Regions from separate parts of the Streptomyces sp. DSM 41931 genome, predicted to be linked through region 1. Evidence: riboswitches for the same ligand, from Rfam matches in the RefSeq annotation. Region 1 holds a riboswitch; the other holds the start of a gene.
What was found. Region 1 has a riboswitch for thiamine pyrophosphate ahead of ACP7TJ_RS24005 (thiamine ABC transporter substrate-binding protein). Riboswitches for the same ligand answer to the same signal wherever they lie in the genome.
Positions count from the first base shown of each region.

Region 2: it holds a riboswitch for thiamine pyrophosphate, as region 1 does, so the genes downstream of both, thiO (glycine oxidase ThiO) here and ACP7TJ_RS24005 (thiamine ABC transporter substrate-binding protein) in region 1, are expected to answer to the same signal.

Region 1 is NZ_CP189902.1:5,162,011-5,171,879, reverse strand. It holds gene ACP7TJ_RS24025 (LAETG motif-containing sortase-dependent surface protein) at 214-915, shown strand; gene ACP7TJ_RS24020 (maleylpyruvate isomerase family mycothiol-dependent enzyme) at 983-1,780, opposite strand; gene ACP7TJ_RS24015 (ABC transporter ATP-binding protein) at 1,805-2,836, opposite strand; gene ACP7TJ_RS24010 (ABC transporter permease) at 2,837-4,513, opposite strand; gene ACP7TJ_RS24005 (thiamine ABC transporter substrate-binding protein) at 4,489-5,577, opposite strand; TPP riboswitch at 5,658-5,763, opposite strand; gene rlmN (23S rRNA (adenine(2503)-C(2))-methyltransferase RlmN) at 5,788-6,894, opposite strand; gene ACP7TJ_RS23995 (hypothetical protein) at 7,093-7,620, shown strand; gene ACP7TJ_RS23990 (phosphatidate cytidylyltransferase) at 7,831-8,955, opposite strand; gene frr (ribosome recycling factor) at 8,955-9,512, opposite strand; gene pyrH (UMP kinase) at 9,633-9,869, opposite strand, start outside.
Region 2 is NZ_CP189902.1:1,740,707-1,750,575, forward strand. It holds gene ACP7TJ_RS08230 (phytoene desaturase family protein) at 87-1,571, shown strand; gene ACP7TJ_RS08235 (hypothetical protein) at 1,617-2,555, opposite strand; gene metF (methylenetetrahydrofolate reductase [NAD(P)H]) at 2,612-3,535, opposite strand; gene thiE (thiamine phosphate synthase) at 3,654-4,313, opposite strand; gene ACP7TJ_RS08250 (Rv2175c family DNA-binding protein) at 4,883-5,248, opposite strand; gene ACP7TJ_RS08255 (NAD(P)/FAD-dependent oxidoreductase) at 5,340-6,575, opposite strand; TPP riboswitch at 6,671-6,782, shown strand; gene thiO (glycine oxidase ThiO) at 6,780-7,946, shown strand; gene thiS (sulfur carrier protein ThiS) at 7,943-8,164, shown strand; gene ACP7TJ_RS08270 (thiazole synthase) at 8,167-8,961, shown strand; gene pknB (Stk1 family PASTA domain-containing Ser/Thr kinase) at 9,094-9,869, shown strand, end outside.

The DNA.
Region 1 (9,869 bases):
ACCGATCTCGGACGCTGCGGCCGGATCGATGCGGTCCCAAGGGCGGGTAAACGTCCGGGTGGTTAACAAATAGGCAAAGCCGGGGCCCCCGGTAGGCATATGCGTTGACACTACTTATGCGGCGCTTATAGACCTGGGAGCCTCATGGGAGTGCTGATTCTTCATCACCTCTCCCTCAACCCCCCTCATTTGCGCATCATGTAAAGGACAAACGTGGCAGTTCTGTCCGTTTCACGCCGTACCGTGACCCGCTCCGTGCGCGCCCTCGGTGTCGTCTCCGCGACCGCCGCGCTCGCGCTCGGTGCCGCCGGCAACGCCGCGGCGTGCAACATCAACGAGTTCTCGGCCGAGGCCAAGTGCGACGGTGACAAGGGCGTCATCACCGTCACCGACGTCGACCCGGCCGGCGTCCCCGCCACCGTGACCGTGTTCCTCCAGAACAACGGCGCCGACATCGAGAAGATCGGCGAGCAGGTGGTCCGGGGTTCCAAGGAGGGCACCACCATCACCTTCGAGGAGGACTGGAAGCCCAACGCCGAGTACCGCATCCACGTCACGGCCAAGCCGTTCGTGGACGAGGACATCAAGCCGAACCTGATCACGCCGTCGACGCCGTGCAAGGAGGACGAGGAGTCCCCGTCCCCCGAGCCCACGCCGTCGGAGGAGACCTCGGCCCCGGCCGAGGAGAGCGAGGAGCCGACCCCGGCCCCGTCGGAGAGCGAGAGCGAGAGCGCCGCTCCCCCGGCGGACACGTCGGACAACGCCCCCTCCCCGGCCGGTGAGTCCAACCTCGCCGAGACCGGCGCCAACTCCAACACCGGTCTGATCGCCGGTGTCGCGGCCGCCCTGGTCGCGCTCGGTGGCGGCGCGGTCTTCTTCGGCATGCGCCGCCGCGGGGCGAACAGCCAGCGCTGACGCCTCACGGAACCGCCCGCGGCCCGTCCCCGAACCGGGGGCGGGCCGCTCGCCGTTGCCGTACCGGTCAGCCGAACGTGGCCCGTTCCAACCAGTGTTCGAGCACCGCGCGCTCGCCGAGCACCTCGATGCGGGGGTCGTCCAGCGGGATGCGGCGGTAGAAGGCCAGCAGCACCCAGGTGAGCGGACCGCGCAGTGCGACCGTGGCCTTCTCGTGGCCGTGACTCCAGGACACCCCCTCCTCGTCCAGCCTGATCAGCCACTCCGCCGCTACGCCGGGCGCGGTGTCGGTGGCGTGCAGGTGGATCGTGCGCAGGGGTCCGCGCAGCCCGTGCACCTCGTCGTCGGGCAGCGTCCGCTGCGCCCACTCCACGATCTCCAGCCACTCGTCGACCGCGTCGGCGGCCACCTCGGGCGCGACCTCGTAGGGCAGTCCGGCGGCGAGCGTGGCGTCCGCCCGGTGCACGGTCACCTCGTGGGTCACACGGCGGGCCCAGAAGCCGGCGTTCTCGATGCCCGCCCAGCTCCACACCCGCGCGTCAGGACCCGCCTCCCGCAGCGCGGAGACGACCAGGTCGCCGCTCTCCGCCAGCCAGGCGTCCAGCGCGGCGGCGTCCCCGCGCGCCTCGGGCCCCTCGAAGCCCGGCACGTCCTCCTCCCGGGCCTCCTTCCCGGCCCCGGTCCGCACCATCAGGGCCACCCAGCGCAGGGCGCCGCCGAGGTGCCGTACGAGCTGTTCCACGGACCAGTCGGGCGTGGTCGGCACCGTGCGGGACAGGTCCGTCCCGGAGGTCACCACCGACCTCAACTGCCCAATCTGACGGGCGATCTCGTCGCAGTAGCGTGCGTGTGCGAGTCGTGTCATGCCGCTCACCCTAGGCAGCGGTGATCAGCCCAGCACAGCGATTTCCGCGCCGTCGAACTCCACGCCGGTGACGTCCCCGACCTCCGGGGCCTCCCTCAGGGCGCAGGCCGCCTCCAGCGGGGGCGCGTCCTCCGGCTGCAGGCGCACGGCGACATGGGTGCCGCGGAAGGTGCGCGCGGTCACCGTGCAGCGCAGTCCCTCCCCGGCCGGGACCAGCCGGACCCCGCCGGGCCGGACCAGCAGCGGCCGCGTGCCCCCGGGGGCGTCGCGCGGCACCGGGACCTTGCCCCAGGGGGTGACGGCGACGCCGTCGGCGACTGCCGCCTCGACCACGTTCTCGAAGCCGAGGAAGCGCGCCACGAAGGCGTCGGCGGGCCGCTGCCACACCTCGAGCGGCGTGCCGGACTGGGCGATCCGGCCGTCGCGCATCACCACCACCCGGTCGGCCAGCGCGAACGCCTCGCCCTGGTCGTGCGTCACGGCCAGCACGGTGGTGCCCAGCCGGCCGAACAGCTCGCGCAGTTCGACGACCAGCCGCTCCCTGAGCGACCGGTCGAGCTGTCCGAGCGGCTCGTCGAGCATCAGCAGCCGCGGGCTGGGCGCGAGCGCACGGGCCAGCGCCACCCGCTGCTGCTCGCCACCGGACAGGGCGGCGACGGCCCGCCCGGACGCCCCGGGCAGCCCGACCAGCTCCAGCAACTCGCCCACACGCCGGTTCTGTTCGGCACGCGGCGCGCCGTGCATGCGCAGGCCGAAGGCCACGTTGCCGCCCACGTCCCGCTGCGGGAACAGCTGATGGTCCTGGAACATCAGCCCGACGCCCCGCCTGTGCGCGGGGACGCCCGCCTGGTCCCGCCCGTCGAGCAGGATGCGCCCGGCGTCCAGGGGCTGGAGTCCGGCGACCACGCGCAGCAGCGTGGACTTGCCGCTGCCGCTGGGCCCGAGCACGCACACGATCTCGTGCTCGGCGACCCCGAGGCCGACGGCGTCCAGCGCGGCCCGCCCGCCGAAGCGCACGGTCGCGTCCTCGAGGCTCAGCAGGCTGTCCGTGGGCATCTAGAACTCCCCCGTCCGGTCGGTCCGCAGCCGCTCCAGCACCAGCAGCGCCACGGCGCACACGATCATCAGAATCGTCGACAGGGCCATCGCCTGCCCGTAGTTGAGGTCCCCGGGCCGTCCCAGCAGCCGCGCCACGGCCACCGGCAGGGTGGGGTTGTCCGGCCGCGCGATGAACACCGTCGCCCCGAACTCCCCCAGGGACACGGCGAAGGCGAACCCGGCGGCGATCAGCAGCGCCCGCCGCACCAGCGGCAGGTCCACCTCCCGCCACGCCCGCCACGGCGACGCTCCCAGCACCGACGCCGCCTCCCGCAGCCGCACGTCCACCGCCCGCAGCACCGGCAGCATGGTCCGTACGACGAAGGGGACGCCGACCAGCGCCTGCGCGAGCGGCACCAGGATCCAGGAGGCGCGCAGGTCCAGCGGGGGTTCGTCGAGGGCGATCAGGAAGCCGAAGCCGACGGTCACCGCGGAGACGCCGAGGGGCAGCATCAGCAGCGCGTCGAAGCCGCGGACCAGCCGTCCCGCGTCGCGCCGGGTCAGCGCGACGGCGGCGAGACCGCCGATCACCACGGCGATCACGGTGGCGGCGACGGCGTAGCTCAAGGAGTTGCCGATCGCCTCGATCGGGGCGACCAGGAAGACCCCGCCGTCGGCCTCGGTGAGCGCCCGGTAGTAGGCGAGGCCGGCGCTGCCGAAGGAGCGCTGCACCAGCACGGCGAGCGGCAGCAGCAGGAGTACGACGACCGTGGCGACGACCCCGCCGAGCAGCGCCCACTGCCCGGCGCCGCGCGGGCGGCGTGCGGTCACCGAGGCGTCGACCAGCCGCAGCGCGGTCTCACGGCGCCGCACGGTCCAGGCGTGCAGGGCGAGGATCGCGCCCACGGCGACGAACTGGATCAGCGTGAGGACGGCGGCCGTGGACAGGTCGAAGAGGTCGGCGGTCTGCCGGTAGATCTCCACCTCCAGGGTGGAGAAGGCGGGCCCGCCGAGGATCTGCACCACCCCGAACGAGGTGAAGGTGAAGAGGAAGACCATCAGCGCGGCGGCGGCCACGGCGGGCGCGAGCGCCGGGAGGGTCACGGTGCGCCAGGCGGTGAGACGGGAGGCGCCGAGCATCCGCGCCGCCTCCTCCTGCCGCGGGTCGAGCTGCGCCCACAGCCCGCCCACGGTGCGGACGACCACGGCGTAGTTGAAGAAGACGTGCGCGAGGAGGATCGCCCAGACCGTGGTGTCGAGGCGCACGCCCCACAGCTCGTCGAGCAGTCCGCCGCGCCCGACGAGCGCCATGAACGCCGTGCCGACGACGACCGTCGGCAGCACGAACGGCACGGTGATCACCGCGCGGAGCACCTGTTTGCCGGGGAAGTCGAACCGGGCCAGGGCGTAGGCGCCGGGCAGGGCGATCACCAGGGTGAGGGCCGTGGAGACGAGTGCCTGCCAGAGGGTGAACCACAGCACCTGGCGGACGTCGGACTGGGCCAGCACGTCAACGATCCGCCCGGGCTGCCAGCCGCCGTCGGCCTTCAGCCCCCGGGCGACGATCGCGGCGACCGGGTAGGCGAAGAAGACGGCGAAGAACGCGGCCGGCACGGCCATCAGGCCGAGCCGGGCCGCGTTCCGGCGCCACCGGCCGGTGCGGCGCGGGCTCACTTCAGTACGAGCGAGGTCCACGACTTGACCCACTGGTCACGGTTCTCGGCGATCTTCGCCGGGTCCATGGTCCGCGGCTCCTTCGCCTGCGGCCCGAACGTCACGAACTCCTCGGGCACCTGCGCGCCCTCGCGCACCGGGTAGACGAACATGTTGAGCGGCATGTCCTCCTGGAAGCTCTCGCCGGTCATGAAGTCCAGCAGCGCCTTGCCGCCCTCGGGGTTCTCGGCGTTGCTCAGCAGGCCCGCGTACTCGACCTGCCGGAAGCAGGTGCCCTCGGCGACGCCGGTGGGCGCCGTGTCGGGCCGCGGGTCGGCGTAGATCACCTCGGCGGGCGGCGAGGAGGCGTACGACACGACGAGCGGGCGGTCGGCCTTGGCCTTCTTGCCGCCGGCCGAGCCGGAGAACTCCTCGTTGTACGCCTGCTCCCAGCCGTCGACGACCTTGACGCCGTTGGCCTTCAGCTTCTTCCAGTAGTCCTCCCACCCCTCGTCCCCGTACTCGGCGGCGGTGCCGAGCAGGAACCCGAGGCCGGGCGAGGAGGTGGCGGCGTTCTCGACGACGAGGAGGTCCTTGTACTCGGGCTTGACCAGGTCGTCGAAGGTCTCCGGCGGGGTCAGCTTCTTCTTCTCGAACCACGCCTTGTCGTAGTTGACGCACACGTCGCCGGTGTCGACGGGGGTCACCCGGTGCTTGTCCTCGTCGACCCGGTACTCGGGCAGGACCTGGTCGGAGCCCTTGGCCTCGTAGGACTGGAAGAGACCGTTGTCGAGGGCGCGGGACAGCAGCGTGTTGTCGACGCCGAAGAAGACGTCGCCCTGGGGGTTGTCCTTGGTCAGGATCGCCTTGTTCACGGCCTGCCCGGCGTCGCCGTCCTTGAGGACCTTGAGCTGGTAGCCGGACTGCTTCTCGAAGGCGGCGACGACGTCCTCGGACACGGCCCACGAGTTGTGACTGACGAGGGTCACGGTCCTGGAGCCCTCGCCGCTGCCCCCGCTGCCGTCCCCGCCGGACGACCCACAGGCGGACAGCGTGACGAGCCCCAGCCCGACGGCCAGGACGGTGACCTTCTTGGTGATGCCCACTTGATTCCTCCTGGAGTGACCAGGAAGAGACGCGGCCCTGCCCGGAACCCCTGGGCGGGGTCCCGGGCAGGGCGCAACAGCTCGAGTGATGACCGATCTCCCTACCCAGAATGACCTGGGCCAGGTTCGGAGGGTCTGCGGCCGGTGCCGCACTCTCAGCGCTGTGGCGCTCCCCTGTCGGAATATGCAGATGTGTTGACGCCGGTCAGACTACCGCTCGGTGGCGGCGAGCTGACCACACGCCCCGTCGATCTCCTGACCACGGGTGTCCCGGATCGTGACCGGCACACCGTGCGCGGCGATCGCCTCGACGAACGCCTTCTCGTCCTCGGGCCGCGACGCGGTCCACTTGGACCCGGGCGTGGGGTTGAGCGGGATGAGGTTGACGTGCACGGGACGCCCCTTGAGCAGCCGCCCGAGCCGGTCACCGCGCCACGCCTGGTCGTTGATGTCCCGGATCAGCGCGTACTCGATGGACAGCCGGCGCCCGGACTTCGCCGCGTACTCGAACCCGGCGTCGAGCACCTCGCGCACCTTCCACCGCGTGTTCACGGGGACGAGGGTGTCGCGCAGCTCGTCGTCGGGGGCGTGCAGGGAGATGGCGAGCCGGCACTTGAAGCCCTCGTCGGAGAACCGGTGGATGGCCGGTACGAGGCCCACCGTCGACACGGTGATCCCCCGCTGCGACAGGCCGAGGCCGTCGGGCTCGGGGTCGGTGAGGCGGCGGATGGCGCCGACGACCCGGTTGTAGTTGGCGAGGGGTTCGCCCATGCCCATGAACACGATGTTGCTGAGCCGCGCGGGCCCGCCGGGCACCTCGCCGTCGCGGAGCGCACGCATGCCGTCCACGATCTGGTGCACGATCTCGGCGGTGGACAGGTTCCGGTCAAGACCGGCCTGCCCGGTCGCGCAGAACGGGCAGTTCATGCCGCAGCCGGCCTGCGAGCTGATGCACATGGTGACCCGGTCCGGGTACCGCATCAGCACGGACTCGACGAGCGTCCCGTCGAACAGCTTCCACAGCGTCTTGCGGGTCGTCCCCTGGTCGGTCGACAGATGCCGCACGACGCTCATCAGCTCGGGAAGCAGCGCTTCCCGCAGCTTCCCGCGCGAACCGGCGGGGATGTCGGTCCACTGCTCCGGATCGTGCGCGTACCGCGCGAAGTAGTGCTGCGAGAGCTGCTTGGCACGGAACGGCTTCTCACCGACCGCGACAACCGCCTCCTTGCGCTCGGCAGGCGTGAGATCGGCAAGATGCCGCGGCGGCTTCTTGGCTCCGCGCGGCGCGACGAATGTAAGTTCTCCGGGCTTAGGCATGGCTGTACCAGTGTCGCAGATCCATATGGGTGGCCTGCGGCTGTCGCCCGCTACGGCTGTCGTCGGTGGTCGTCACCGGTCGTCACTGAGCGGCGTCGGACGGCCCAGAGACGGCCCGAAGAGGCGGTATCGGGCATCTCATGTCGGTGCTGGCGGGTATGGTCCGGCTGCGATCAAGCATGGGTTCGGGGAGGGGCTTTGAGAGCGAAGACGGGTCTGCTCGTGCACGCTGACAACGACCTGCCGAAGCAGTTGCAGCGGGTGAGGCCGGCGCACCTGGCGCGGACGACAGGTCGGAGCAGGGCCCGTCGTCGCTGTGTGGCGGCTGTTTCGGTCCGCGCGCGGCTCGCCGCGGTAGCGGCCACGTCCTTGCTGGCCGCCGGTTGCGGCATGCTGGACGATCCGGTCAAGGACCGCTGGGAGTCCAGAACTGAGTATCCAAGTTGTGGCGAGGTGGGCTTGGCTCAAGGTGAGGAGATACAGAAGCAGGCGGCGCGGGAGATCGACTGCCTCCGACGAGCCCTCAAGAGCGGCGAGAGCGCAGAACTGAAGATCACCTATCCCACCGTGGAGGGTGACCCGATTCGCGAGTACTACCGCCTGACGCCGCAGGGCAGGCTTGAGGTGTACACCGACAGCACCGATGACCACTACTCGGACCAGAAGTGGTCGTTTGCCGAGTGCTACACCCCTGAATGGTTGGCTGAGATCTCCTGCGATCAATGAGTTCTCGGCAAGCTCGGCTGAAGCATTCGACTCCGAGGCCGACGGAGCCTGATGCAAAAATCAACCATCCACGCAGGTCAGACCACTTCCGCTCCGTTGTGATCGATCCACTCCTCGGAGCGGACCGACGACAAGGCGGTGGCACGCGAACGGGCCCCTGTCCTCCGGGAAGGACAGGGGCCCGGACTGCGATACGCGGGAACGGATATCTCAGCCCGCTCCCACGAAGATCGCCAGCAGCAGCCACACCACCGGCGCCGTGGGCAGGAGGGAGTCCAGGCGGTCCATGATGCCGCCGTGGCCCGGCAGCAGCGTGCCCATGTCCTTGATGCCGAGGTCGCGCTTGATCATCGACTCGCCGAGGTCGCCCAGCGTGGCGCTCGCGGCGACCGCGAGGCCGAGCAGCAGGCCCTGCCACCACTGGCCGCCGTCGATCAGGAACTGCATGCACAGCGCGCCCGCCGCCATCGAGAAGGCGACCGCGCCCAGCAGGCCCTCGCGGGTCTTGCCGGGGCTGATGCGCGGGGCGAGCTTGTGCGTGCCGAAGCGCCAGCCGACCGCGTACGCGCCGGTGTCGCTGACCACGGTGAGCAGCAGGAAGGTCAGCACGCGCCACGGGCCGTCCTCGGCCTTCAGCAGCATCGCGACGAACGTCGCGAGGAAGGGGACGTAGAACACCGCGAAGACGCCGGCCGTGACGTCCTTGAGGTAGCCCTGCGGCGGCGCCGTCATCCGCCACACCAGCACCGCCAGCGTGGTGAGTGCCATGGCGACCCACGCGCCCTCCGCGCCCCGGGCGTACCCGGCGACGACCATGGCCGCGCCGCCCAGCGCCAGCGGGACGAGGGGCGCCTTGATCCCCTTGCGCTCGTCCAGCCGCGTCGTCAGCTCCCACAGGCCCACCACGACGGCGACCGCGACCACCCCGACGAAGACGGCCTTGACGACGAACAGCGACGCGACGATCACCGCGCCGAGTCCGACGCCGACGCCTATCGCGGCGCCGAGGTCCCGCCCCGCGCTCTTCTTCTGCGGTGCGGGGGCCGGCTGCGGGGCGTGGGGCATGGGCTCCGGATTCTGCGGCACCTCCCCCGGCAGGGGGCGGGCCCGCGTCGGCTCGTCTCGGAACAGGGGGCCGCTCAGCCGAGCGACCCCCCGGTCCGCATCCTGGTCTCCGCCGTGTTCGGGTACATCAGGCACGATGGGCATGGGCCGCGTCTGCTGTGCTTGGTGCGCATCGTACGCGGGACCCGCCGGGACAGCTCCCCGGCCGGGTCCGTGGTCGGACTGCCCCCAGTACCCGGTCTGCGGCGTCCCCCAGGAAGAGTCGTTCATCAGACCTCGAGCAGCTCCGCTTCCTTGTGCTTCAGGAGCTCGTCCACCTGGGCGACGTACTTCGCCGTGGTGTCGTCGAGCTCCTTCTCCGCACGGCGGCCCTCGTCCTCGCCGACCTCGCCGTCCTTGATCAGCTTGTCGATGGCTTCCTTGGCCTTGCGGCGCACGGAGCGGATCGAGATCTTCGCGTCCTCGCCCTTGCCCTTGGCGACCTTGATGTACTCGCGCCGGCGCTCCTCGGTCAGCTCGGGGAACACCACCCGGATGATGTTGCCGTCGTTGCTCGGGTTGACGCCCAGGTCGGAGTCGCGGATCGCCTGCTCGATGTTGCGCAGGGCGCTCTTGTCGAACGGGGTCACCACGGCCATGCGCGGCTCGGGCACGGAGAACGAGGCCAGCTGGTTGATCGGCGTCGGCGCGCCGTAGTAGTCGGCCACGATCTTGTTGAACATCGCCGGGTGCGCACGGCCGGTGCGGATCGCGGCGAAGTCCTCCTTGGCGACCACGACGGCCTTCTCCATCTTCTCCTCGGCCTCGAGGAGGGTCTCTTCGATCACCACTTGCTCCTGCGTGTCTTGAGTAGGCCCGGCTGCGGTTCCTGGTCAGGGCGGCGGCCGGCTGCGTCGCGTCTTCTTCCTGCACGGTTCACGACCGGCAGGACATTGTCCATCCCCCGGTCAGTTGTGCCCGGCGTCGTCGCCCACCAGCGTGCCGATCTTCTCACCCTTGACGGCGCGGGCGATGTTGCCCTCCTTCAGGAGTTCGAAGACGACGATCGGCAGGCTGTTGTCCCGGCAGAGCGTGACGGCCGTGGCGTCGGCGACCTTCAGGTTCCGGGTGATGACCTCGCCGTAGCCGAGGGCGTCGAACTTGACGGCGTCGGGGTTGGTCTTGGGGTCGGAGTCGTAGACCCC
Region 2 (9,869 bases), 3.4 Mb from region 1:
ACCACGGCACGCGTCCGCTCGGTCACGCTGCGGGGGCGCGGATACTCGGGGAGGGGCCCTGACCGGCGGCGGATAAAGTCCCTGCCATGGCACGGATTGCGGTGATCGGCGCCGGCGCGGGTGCGCTGGCGGCCGCCGCCCGGCTGGCCGTCGCGGGCCACCGGGTGGCGGTGTACGAGCGGACGGAGACGTACGGCGGTGCGCTGCGCCGCCGGGAGCGGGACGGGTTCGCCTTCGACACGGGCCCGGGGCTGCTGCCGCTGCCCGCCGTCTACCGGGACCTGTTCGTGAAGACGGGGCGGGAGCCGCTGGAGGAGTGCGTCGAGCTGGTGCAGGCCGATCCGTCGTCGCACCACGTCTTCGCGGACGGCACCCGGGTGTCCCTGCCGAACGCCTCCCGCGCGGGCGTGGTCTCCGCGGTGGAGGAGGCGCTGGGCGCGGACGCGGCGCGGCGCTGGGGCGACTTCCTGGTGCGGGCCCGTGAGGCCTGGGACCGGGCGCGCCGCCCGCTGCTGGAGGAGCCGCTGTGGCCCAACTGGGAGGTGCTGGCCGAGCGCGAGCCCTACCCGGCGGTCCCGCACCGGCGGCTGCTGCGGCTGCGCAAGGCGGCCACGCTGGCGGAGGTCGGTGCGTGGGAGCTGCGCGATCCGCGGCTGCGGGCGCTGCTGGAGAGCCATGCCCTGGCGTTCGGCCTGGATCCGCGGACCACCCCGGCGAGCGCGGCGGTGCTGCCGTACATGGAGCACGCCTTCGGCACCTGGTACGTGCGCGGCGGGCTGCGGGAGCTGGCGCGGGCGATGTACGAGCGGTGCCTGGCCCGCCGGGTGGAGTTCCACTTCGGCGCGGAGGTCACCGCGGTGCGGGAGAAGGACGGCCGGGCGGCGGGGGTGGAACTCGCCGACGGCACGGCGGCGGAGGCGGACCTGGTGGTCGCGGGGGTCGGCCCCGGCGTGCTGGAGCGGATGTGCGGCACACGGCTGCGCGCGGAGGGCGAGGTGCCCGCCCGGAGGGAGGGGGCGAGCCGGACCACGGTGCTGCTGGCGCTGCGCGGCGCCCGCCCGGAGGGCACCCCGCACCGGACGGTGGTGCACACCCGGGACCGTGAGGCGGAGCTGGACGCGCTGGCCGGCGGCCGGCTGCCCGCCGAGCCGACGGTGACGGTGCTGCGGCCGGACGACCCGGCGCTGGTCCCGGACCCGGGGCACGAGGCGGTCACGGTGACGGCGGTGACGCCCGCAGGGGCGGACGGCGTCGGGGAGTACGCGGAGCGGATGGTGACGGCCGCCGCGCGGACGGTGCCGGATCTGCGGGACCGGCTGCTGTGGCACGAGGTGCGCACGCCCGAGGACGTCGCGCGGGAGACGGGCGCGGAGGGCGGCGCGGTGCCGGCGCCTGCGCTCGCCGCCGCGGACGGCCGGTTCCTGCACGCGTCCAACAGCACGCGGCTGCCGGGGCTGTTCACCGTCGGCGGCTGGTCGCACCCCGGCGGCGGGCTGCCGCACGCCGGGATGTCGGGGGCGCTGGTCGCCGGACTCGTCGTCGAGGGGCCGGACTTCCGCGGCTCGCAGTGAACGCGGGCCGCGGCGCGGGCGGTTGAGGGAGAAGCGCGGCCGCTCTCAGAAGCGGTACTGCTCGTCGTACCCGTTGCCCTGGGTGCCCTGCTGCCGGCCGTCGTCCTGGTACGGGTACTGCTGCTCCGGCGGGAGTTCGCCGCCGTACGGGTCGTCGGCGCTGCGCTGCTGCGGCACCCACAGGCCGCCGGCCGGGGCCTCGCCGCCGTAGCCGCCCGTCGCGTACGGGTCCGGGGCCGCGTAGCCCTGCTGGGCGTACTGCTGGTCCGTGTAGCCCGTGTCGTACGTGCCGCCGTCGTAGGTGGCGTTGCCGATGTACGGGTCGGAGTACGCGGCGTACTGCTGGCCCGTGTCGTAGCCCTGCTGCTGCCCGTAACCGGAGTAGTCGTAGGCGTAGTTGGGGTCGGCGGTCTGTGCGGTCGCGGCGTACTGGTCCGCGTACTGGTCCTGACCCGCGTAGCCCTGGTCGCCGTAGACGCCGTAGGAGCCGGTGTCGTCGGGCAGGGGCTGCGGCTCGTAGACGGCGGTGGTCTCCGCGGCCGTCTGGCGGTCGGCGGCGGGTGTGAAGACGTCGTCGCGGTCGTAGTCGTCGTCGGCGCCGTAACCGGCCGTCGCGGTGCCGGTGTCGAACGCGTCGGCGCGGTCGCCGGACGCCTCGAGGCCGGTGACCTCCAGCGCCGGCTCCTCGCGTCCGCGTCCCCGTCCGCGGCCCTTGGCGGCGGACAGCAGCGGCGCGTTGACCGCCCAGCCGGCCTGGAAGCCGCGGCGGAACGACAGCGTGACGTAGGTCTGCCCCACGGCGAAGGCCGCGGCGCCCAGTCCGATCACCACCACGGACGGGATCAGCACGCCGAACACGACGCCGAGGAACCCGACGAAGGCGAGCAGCCGCCAGCGCAGGCGCGCCTTGTACTGCAGCAGCACCTCACCCAGCAACCACAGCGCGACGATGCCGAACGCGATGTAGAGGACCGTCCAGCCCATGTACGCCCCTCTCCCAGTGGTCGCTACGCAGTGTGTCGTATGCGCGTGCGACCGGTCTAGGCCTGCGGCGGGTGGTGCAGACCCAGGTTCTCGTAGATTTCCAGCGTCGCCGTGGAGTTGTTGAGCGTGATGAAGTGCAGACCGGGCACTCCTTCGGCCAGCAGCCGCGCACAGAACTCCGTGGCGAAGTCGATACCGATGGAGCGTACCGCCGCCGGATCGTCCTTCGCTGTGAGGATCCGCTCTTTGAGGGCGTCGGGGAACACAGCGTTACTGAGCTTTGGCAACCGTTCCAGCATCTTCACGCTGGTCACAGGCATGACCTCGGGGATCACGGGCGTCTCGCAGCCCGCCGCGTCGACTCGGTCACGCAGCCGCAGGTACGACTCGGGCTGGAAGAACATCTGGGTGATCGCGTAGTCCGCGCCGGCCCGGCACTTGTCCACGAAGTGGGCGACGTCACTGTCCCAGTCCGCGGACCGCGGGTGCATCTCGGGGAAGGCGGCGACGCCCACGCAGAAGTCGCCCGACTCCTTGATGAGACGCACCAGTTCGGCCGCGTAGGTGAGGCCCTGGGGGTGCGGCACCCAGGCGCCCATCGGGTCGCCGGGCGGGTCGCCGCGCACGGCCAGCATGTTGCGGATCCCGGCGTCGGCGTACTGGCCGATGATGTTGCGCAGTTCGGCGACGGAGTGCTCCACCGCCGTGAGGTGCGCGACCGGGGTGAGGGTGGTGTCGGCGGCGATCTGCTCGGTCGCCTTCACCGTGCCGGCCCGGGTGGAGCCGCCCGCGCCGTAGGTCACGGAGACGAAGCTGGGCGCGACGGCCTCGATCCTGCGGAGCGCGTTCCAGAGGTTCCGCTCGCCCTTCTCCGTCTTGGGGGCCCAGAACTCGAACGAGTACGTCGTCTTCCCGCCGGCGAGCATGTCGCGCACGGTGCGTGCGCGGTCCGTCCTGGTGGATGCGGTTCCGAGGGCCATACGGGCAGCGTAGCCACGGGTAGGCGGCCCCCCAACCAGAAGCGGGATATTTGTCCGATTTGCCGACTTGGTGTCCACAGTGTGGACAAACTTGAGACGCCGGGCCGCCGCGGCGCGGTCAGCCGGCCTCCGCGGCCTCCCGCACGCGACGGGCCAGCTCGGCGGCCGCGGCGCCCGGGTCGTCCGCCTCGGTGAGGGCCCGGACCACGACCACCCGGCGGGCGCCCGCGTCCAGCACCTGGTCGAGGTTGGCCAGGTCGATGCCGCCGATCGCGAACCAGGGGCGGCCGGTGCCGAGCCCGGCGGTGTACCGGACGAGGTCCAGGCCGGGTGCGGGGCGGCCGGGCTTGGTGGGGGTGGGCCAGCAGGGGCCGGTGCAGAAGTAGTCCACGCCGGGCTGGACGGCGGCCGCGGCGGCCTCGGCCTCGGCGTGGGTGGAACGGCCGATCAGGATGGAGTCGCCGAGGATCGCGCGGGCGGCGGGCACGGGCAGATCGCCCTGGCCGAGGTGAAGGACGTCGGCGCGGGCCGCGTGGGCGACGTCGGCGCGGTCGTTGACCGCGAGCAGCTTGCCGTGCCGGGCGCAGGCGTCGGCCAGGACCGCCAGGTGCTCCAGCTCCTCGGCGGCCTCCATGCCCTTGTCCCGCAACTGCACGACGTCGACCCCGCCGGCCAGCACGGCGTCCAGGAACTCCGGCAGGTCGCCCTGCCGCTTGCGCGCGTCGGTGCAGAGGTAGACACGGGCGTCGGCGAGCCGGTCACGCGGGCTGTCGGTCATGGGGTCCCCCCGGAATCGTCTCGTCGGCACGGGCCCGGCAGGCCCGCGAGGTGCGGATCGGCGCCCCGGCCCACCACGGACCGGCCCGCCCGCCGGAACCCTATGCGGTACGAGACGTCCCTCGGTCCCCGGGAGCACACCCGCGGGACCCGCCCCGGTCCGGCGTCCACTCACCCGCGCGAGGTGGGGGGGAAGGAACGCGGTACCGCATGGCGCTCCTCGGAGCGCGACGCGTCGACGCGGCACGTCCCGGATCGGCGTGTGGGGAGTTCGGCGCGCGTGCACCCCGGCGGGCGGGCGCCGCGCGAGAGGTGCGGGCAGGCGTCGGGCGCGGGCGTCGGGCGCAGCGAGGCCGCGGCCTGGCAGCCCCCGGCTCAAGGAACGGCGACTGCGCCGGCGCCCGCCTGGCGCCGGGCCGCACGAGACCCCCGCAGGCCTCGGCCGCAAGGGTCGGGGGCCGGTCCGTGCGCCGTCAGGCGGCCGGCGCCGCGTCCCGGCGTGGGCCGGGTCGGCCCGGGGCCGGGGCGCGTGCCCCGGCCGGGGGCGTTGTTCGGACAGGGTGGGCGCGGTCAGACCGCGAGGGCCTGGGCCCGGCGCTTCACCTCCGTGCCGCGGTTCTCCGCGAGGGCCTGCGCGGGCGTGCCCGGCAGGCTGGGGTCGGGGGTGAAGAGCCACTCCAGCATCTCTTCGACCGTGAAGCCGTCGTCCCGCAGGAGCGTCAGGGTCCCGGTCAGGCCCTTGACGACCTTGTCCCCGTCGATGAAGGCGGCGGGGACGTGCAGCGCGCGGTTCTCACCCCGGCGCACGGCGATGAGCTGGCCCTCCTTGACCAGCTGCCGGACGCGCGTCACCTCGACGCCGAACTTCTCGGCGATGTCGGGGAGGGTGAGCCAGGCGGGGACGAGAGCATCGATCTTTGCGTCAATCTCGGTCACGGGACAAGCCTGCCACCTGCCACCGACAGTCGGAAGTCAGCCCCGTCCCACCGGGCGGGCGCGTCGCCCGGGGACCCCGCCGACGGGGGCGTCAGGCCGTCGCCGACTTCAGCGGCCGCGCCGGGTCCGCCACCCGCTCCGGGTCCATCGCGGCGCCCGACTCGATCAGCCGCCGCCCCTGCGCCAGATCCCGGGGCCGCCCCACCGCGAGCAGCGCGACCAGCCGGCCGCCGCTCAGCCAGCAGACGCTCCACGCCGGGCCGGCCGGGTCCCCGCGCCACACCGTGCGGTCCGCGCCCGCGTGGTGTCCGGCGCACTGCACGAACCGCCCGAACTGCTCGGACCAGAAGTACGGCACCGGGTCGTACACCTCGCGGCCCTCCGCCCCGCCGACGATGTTCGCGGCGACCGTGCGCGGCCCCTGGAGGGCGTTGTCCCAGTGGTGGACGAGGAGGCGCTCGCCGTAGCGGGCGGACGGGAAGGAGGCGCAGTCGCCGACGGCGTACACGTCGGGCAGGGAGGTCGCCAGGTGCGCGTCGGCGGCGACCTCGCCGTGCGTGCCGAGGACGATCCCGGACCCGGCCAGCCAGGCCGTGGCGGGGCGGGCGCCGATGCCGACGACGACCGCGCCGGCGGGCAGCCGGGCTCCGTCGTCGAGGAGCACGGCGCCGGGCTCGACGCGCGCCACGCGCGCGTGGGTGCGCAGCGTGACACCGGCCTCCGCGTACCAGGCGGTCATCGGGTCGGCCACCTCGGCGGGCAGCACGCCCGCCAGCGGCCGTTCCTCGGCCTCCACGACGGTGACCGCGCAGCCCGCCTCACGCGCGGCCGTGGCGAACTCCGCGCCGATCCAGCCCGCGCCCACGACCACGATGTCGTGCCGCTCGGCGAGCACCGGCCGCAGCCGTTCGGCGTCGTCCAGGGTGCGCAGCAGGTGCACGCCGGGCACGCCCTCCGCGCCGGGCAGCCGCAGCGGTTCCGCGCCGGTCGCGACCACCAGCACGTCGTACGGGACGGGCCCGGCCTCCGTGTCCAGCTCGTGGTCGCCGGGGCGCAGGCCGGTCACCTCGCAGCCCAGCCGCAGCTCGACCCCGAGCTCCTCGAAGTCCACGTCGAAGGCGGAGCTCTCGGCGGTGCCCAGCAGCACCGCCTTGGACAACGGCGGCCGGTCGTACGGCTGGTGGGGCTCCGCCCCGATCAGCGTCACCTCTCCGGTGAAGCCCCGCTCCCGCAGCGCCGCCGCGGTCTGCACGCCCGCCATGCCCGCGCCGGCCACGACGACCCGGCGCGGCGCGGCCCCTCCCCGTTCCTGCGTCTGCTCGCTCACCCGCTCACCATAGACACCCGTGCCCGCCGCGCCGGACCGCTGCCGCGCGGGGTCCCTTACGGGTGCGGCGCGGCGCGGGCTAGGGTGGCCCGCGTACACGCACTCGCGGGAGCCCGGACGCACCGGGCTGAGAGGGAGGCTGGCGGCCTCCGACCGTACGAACCTGATCCGGGTCATGCCGGCGAAGGGAGGGGCTGGACGCCCATGTCGCCCACGCGTACCGCAGACGTCCTCGTCGTCGGGGGCGGGATCATCGGTCTGGTCACGGCCTGGCGGGCCGCGCAGGCCGGGCTCGCCACGGCCGTCGTGGACCCCGAGCCGGGCGGCGGCGCCGCCCGGGTGGCGGCCGGGATGCTGGCCGCCGTCACCGAGCTGCACCACGGCGAGCAGACCCTGCTCGGCCTCAACCTGGCCTCGGCGCGCCGTTACCCCGACTTCGCCGCCGAGCTGGCCGAGTGCACCGGCCAGGACCTCGGCTACCGCCGCTGCGGCACCCTCGCCGTGGCGCTGGACGCCGACGACCGTGCCCATCTGCGCGAGCTGCACGCCCTGCACCAGCGCTCCGGCCTGGACTCGCAGTGGCTGACCGGACGGGAGTGCCGGCGCCTGGAGCCGATGCTCGCGCCGGGCGTGCGCGGCGGGCTGCGGGTGGACGGCGACCACCAGATCGACCCGCGCCGGCTGGCGTCCGCGCTGCTGACCGCCTGCGGGCGGGCCGGTGTCACGGTGCACCGCGCCTGGGCCGAGCGGCTCGTCGTCACCGGCGACCGCGCGACCGGCGTGGTCACGGCGGACGGCGGCGAGCTGGGCGCGGCGCAGGTGGTGCTGGCCGGGGGCAGCTGGAGCGGGCGGCTGGCGGGCGTCCCCCCTCAGGTGCTGCCTCCGGTGCGGCCGGTGAAGGGGCAGGTGCTGCGGCTGACCATGCCGGACCGCCCCGAGCCGTTCCTGAGCCGCACGGTGCGGGCGGTGGTGCGCGGCAGCCACGTCTACCTGGTGCCGCGCGAGAGCGGCGAGCTGGTGATCGGCGCGACCAGCGAGGAGATGGGCTGGGACACCACGGTCACCGCGGGCGGCGTCTACGAGCTGCTGCGCGACGCCCACGAGCTGGTGCCGGGCCTCACCGAGCTGCCGCTCACCGAGACGACCGCCGGACTGCGCCCCGGCTCCCCCGACAACGCGCCGCTGCTCGGCCCGACCGGCCTCGACGGGCTGCTGCTGGCCACCGGACACCACCGCAACGGCGTGCTGCTGACGCCCGTCACCGGCGACGCCATGGCGCGGGTGCTGACCACCGGCGAGCTGCCCGACGAGGCCCTCCCGTTCACCCCCCGGCGCTTCGGCGCCCCCGTCCTGGCGGAGCAGTCCGTATGAACGCCCCGGTCACCACCGTCACCGTCACCGTCAACGGCGAGCCCCGGGAGTTCCCGCCCGGCACGGCTCTCGACCTCGTCGTGAGGTCGCTCACCGCGGCGCCCTCCGGGGTGGCCGCCGCCCTCAACGAAACCGTCGTCCCGCGCGCGCAGTGGCCCGCCACCCCCCTGTCCGAAGGGGACCGGGTGGAGGTCCTCACCGCCGTCCAAGGAGGCTGACCATGGCCGACGATCCCCTTGTCCTCGGCGGCCGGACCTTCACCTCCCGGCTGATCATGGGCACCGGCGGGGCGCCGAGCCTCGACGTGCTGGAGCGGGCGCTGGTGGCGTCCGGCACCGAGCTGACGACCGTCGCCATGCGGCGGGTGGACCCCTCGGTGCAGGGGTCGGTGCTGTCGGTGCTGCGGAGGCTGGGCGTGGAGGTGCTGCCGAACACGGCCGGCTGCTTCACCGCGGGGGAGGCCGTGCTCACCGCGCGGCTGGCCCGGGAGGCGCTGGGCACGGATCTGGTGAAGCTGGAGGTCGTGGCGGACGAGCGGACCCTGCTGCCGGACCCGGTGGAGCTGCTGGACGCGGCGGAGACACTGGTCGACGACGGGTTCACGGTGCTGCCGTACACCAACGACGACCCGGTGCTGGCGCGGAAGCTGGAGGACGTGGGCTGCGCGGCGGTGATGCCGCTGGGTTCGCCGATCGGCTCGGGGCTCGGCATCCGCAACCCGCACAACTTCGAGCTGATCGTGGAGCGGGCGGGCGTGCCGGTGATCCTGGACGCCGGGGCGGGCACCGCGTCGGACGCGGCGCTGGCGATGGAGCTGGGCTGCGCGGGCGTGATGCTGGCGTCCGCCGTGACCCGCGCCCAGGAGCCGGTGCTGATGGCGTCCGCGATGCGGGGCGCGGTGGAGGCGGGACGGCTCGCGCGGCGGGCGGGGCGCATCCCCCGGCGCCACTTCGCGCAGGCGTCCTCGCCGGTCGAGGGCCGGGCCGCGCTGGACCCGGAACGGCCCGCGTTCTGACCGCGGACCGGCCGCGTTCCGGCCCGCGGGCCGTCGGCGGTTCGGACGCGGTCGGGTAACACAGGTCACAGGTCCGCTCCAACGGCGGTTGAACGGGCCGGGGCTGTCGTCGCGGACTCGTAGACTCGCTGCGTGGACACGACCCTTCAGGACCCGCTGGTCGGGCAGGTGCTCGACGGCCGCTACCGCGTCGAGGCGCGGATCGCCGTCGGCGGGATGGCCACGGTCTACCGGGCCCTGGACACCCGTCTCGACCGCATCCTCGCGCTCAAGGTGATGCACCCCTCGCTGGCGTCCGACGCCACGTTCGTGGAGCGCTTCATCCGCGAGGCCAAGTCCGTCGCCCGGCTGGCCCATCCCAACGTCGTGCAGGTCTTCGACCAGGGCGCCGACGGGGGGTACGTCTACCTGGCGATGGAGTACATCCCGGGCTGCACCCTGCGGGACGTGCTGCGGGAGCGCGGGGCGCTGCAGGCGCGGGCCGCGCTGGACATCCTGGAGCCGGTGCTGGCCGCGCTGGGCGCCGCCCACCGGGCGGGGTTCGTGCACCGCGACATGAAGCCGGAGAACGTGCTGATCGGGGACGACGGCCGGGTCAAGGTCGCCGACTTCGGACTGGTCCGCTCGGTGGACACGGTCACCAACAGCACGGGCACGGTGCTGGGCACGGTGTCCTACCTGGCCCCGGAGCAGATAGAGCACGGCACCGCCGACCCCCGCGTCGACGTGTACGCCTGCGGCATCCTGCTCTACGAGATGCTGACCGGGGAGAAGCCGCACGACGGCGACTCCCCCGCGATCGTCCTCTACAAGCATCTGCACGACGACGTGCCGCCGCCCTCCGCGGTGGTGCCCGGCCTGGCGCCCGCGCTGGACGCGCTGGTCGCGGCGGCGACCGCGCGCGACGC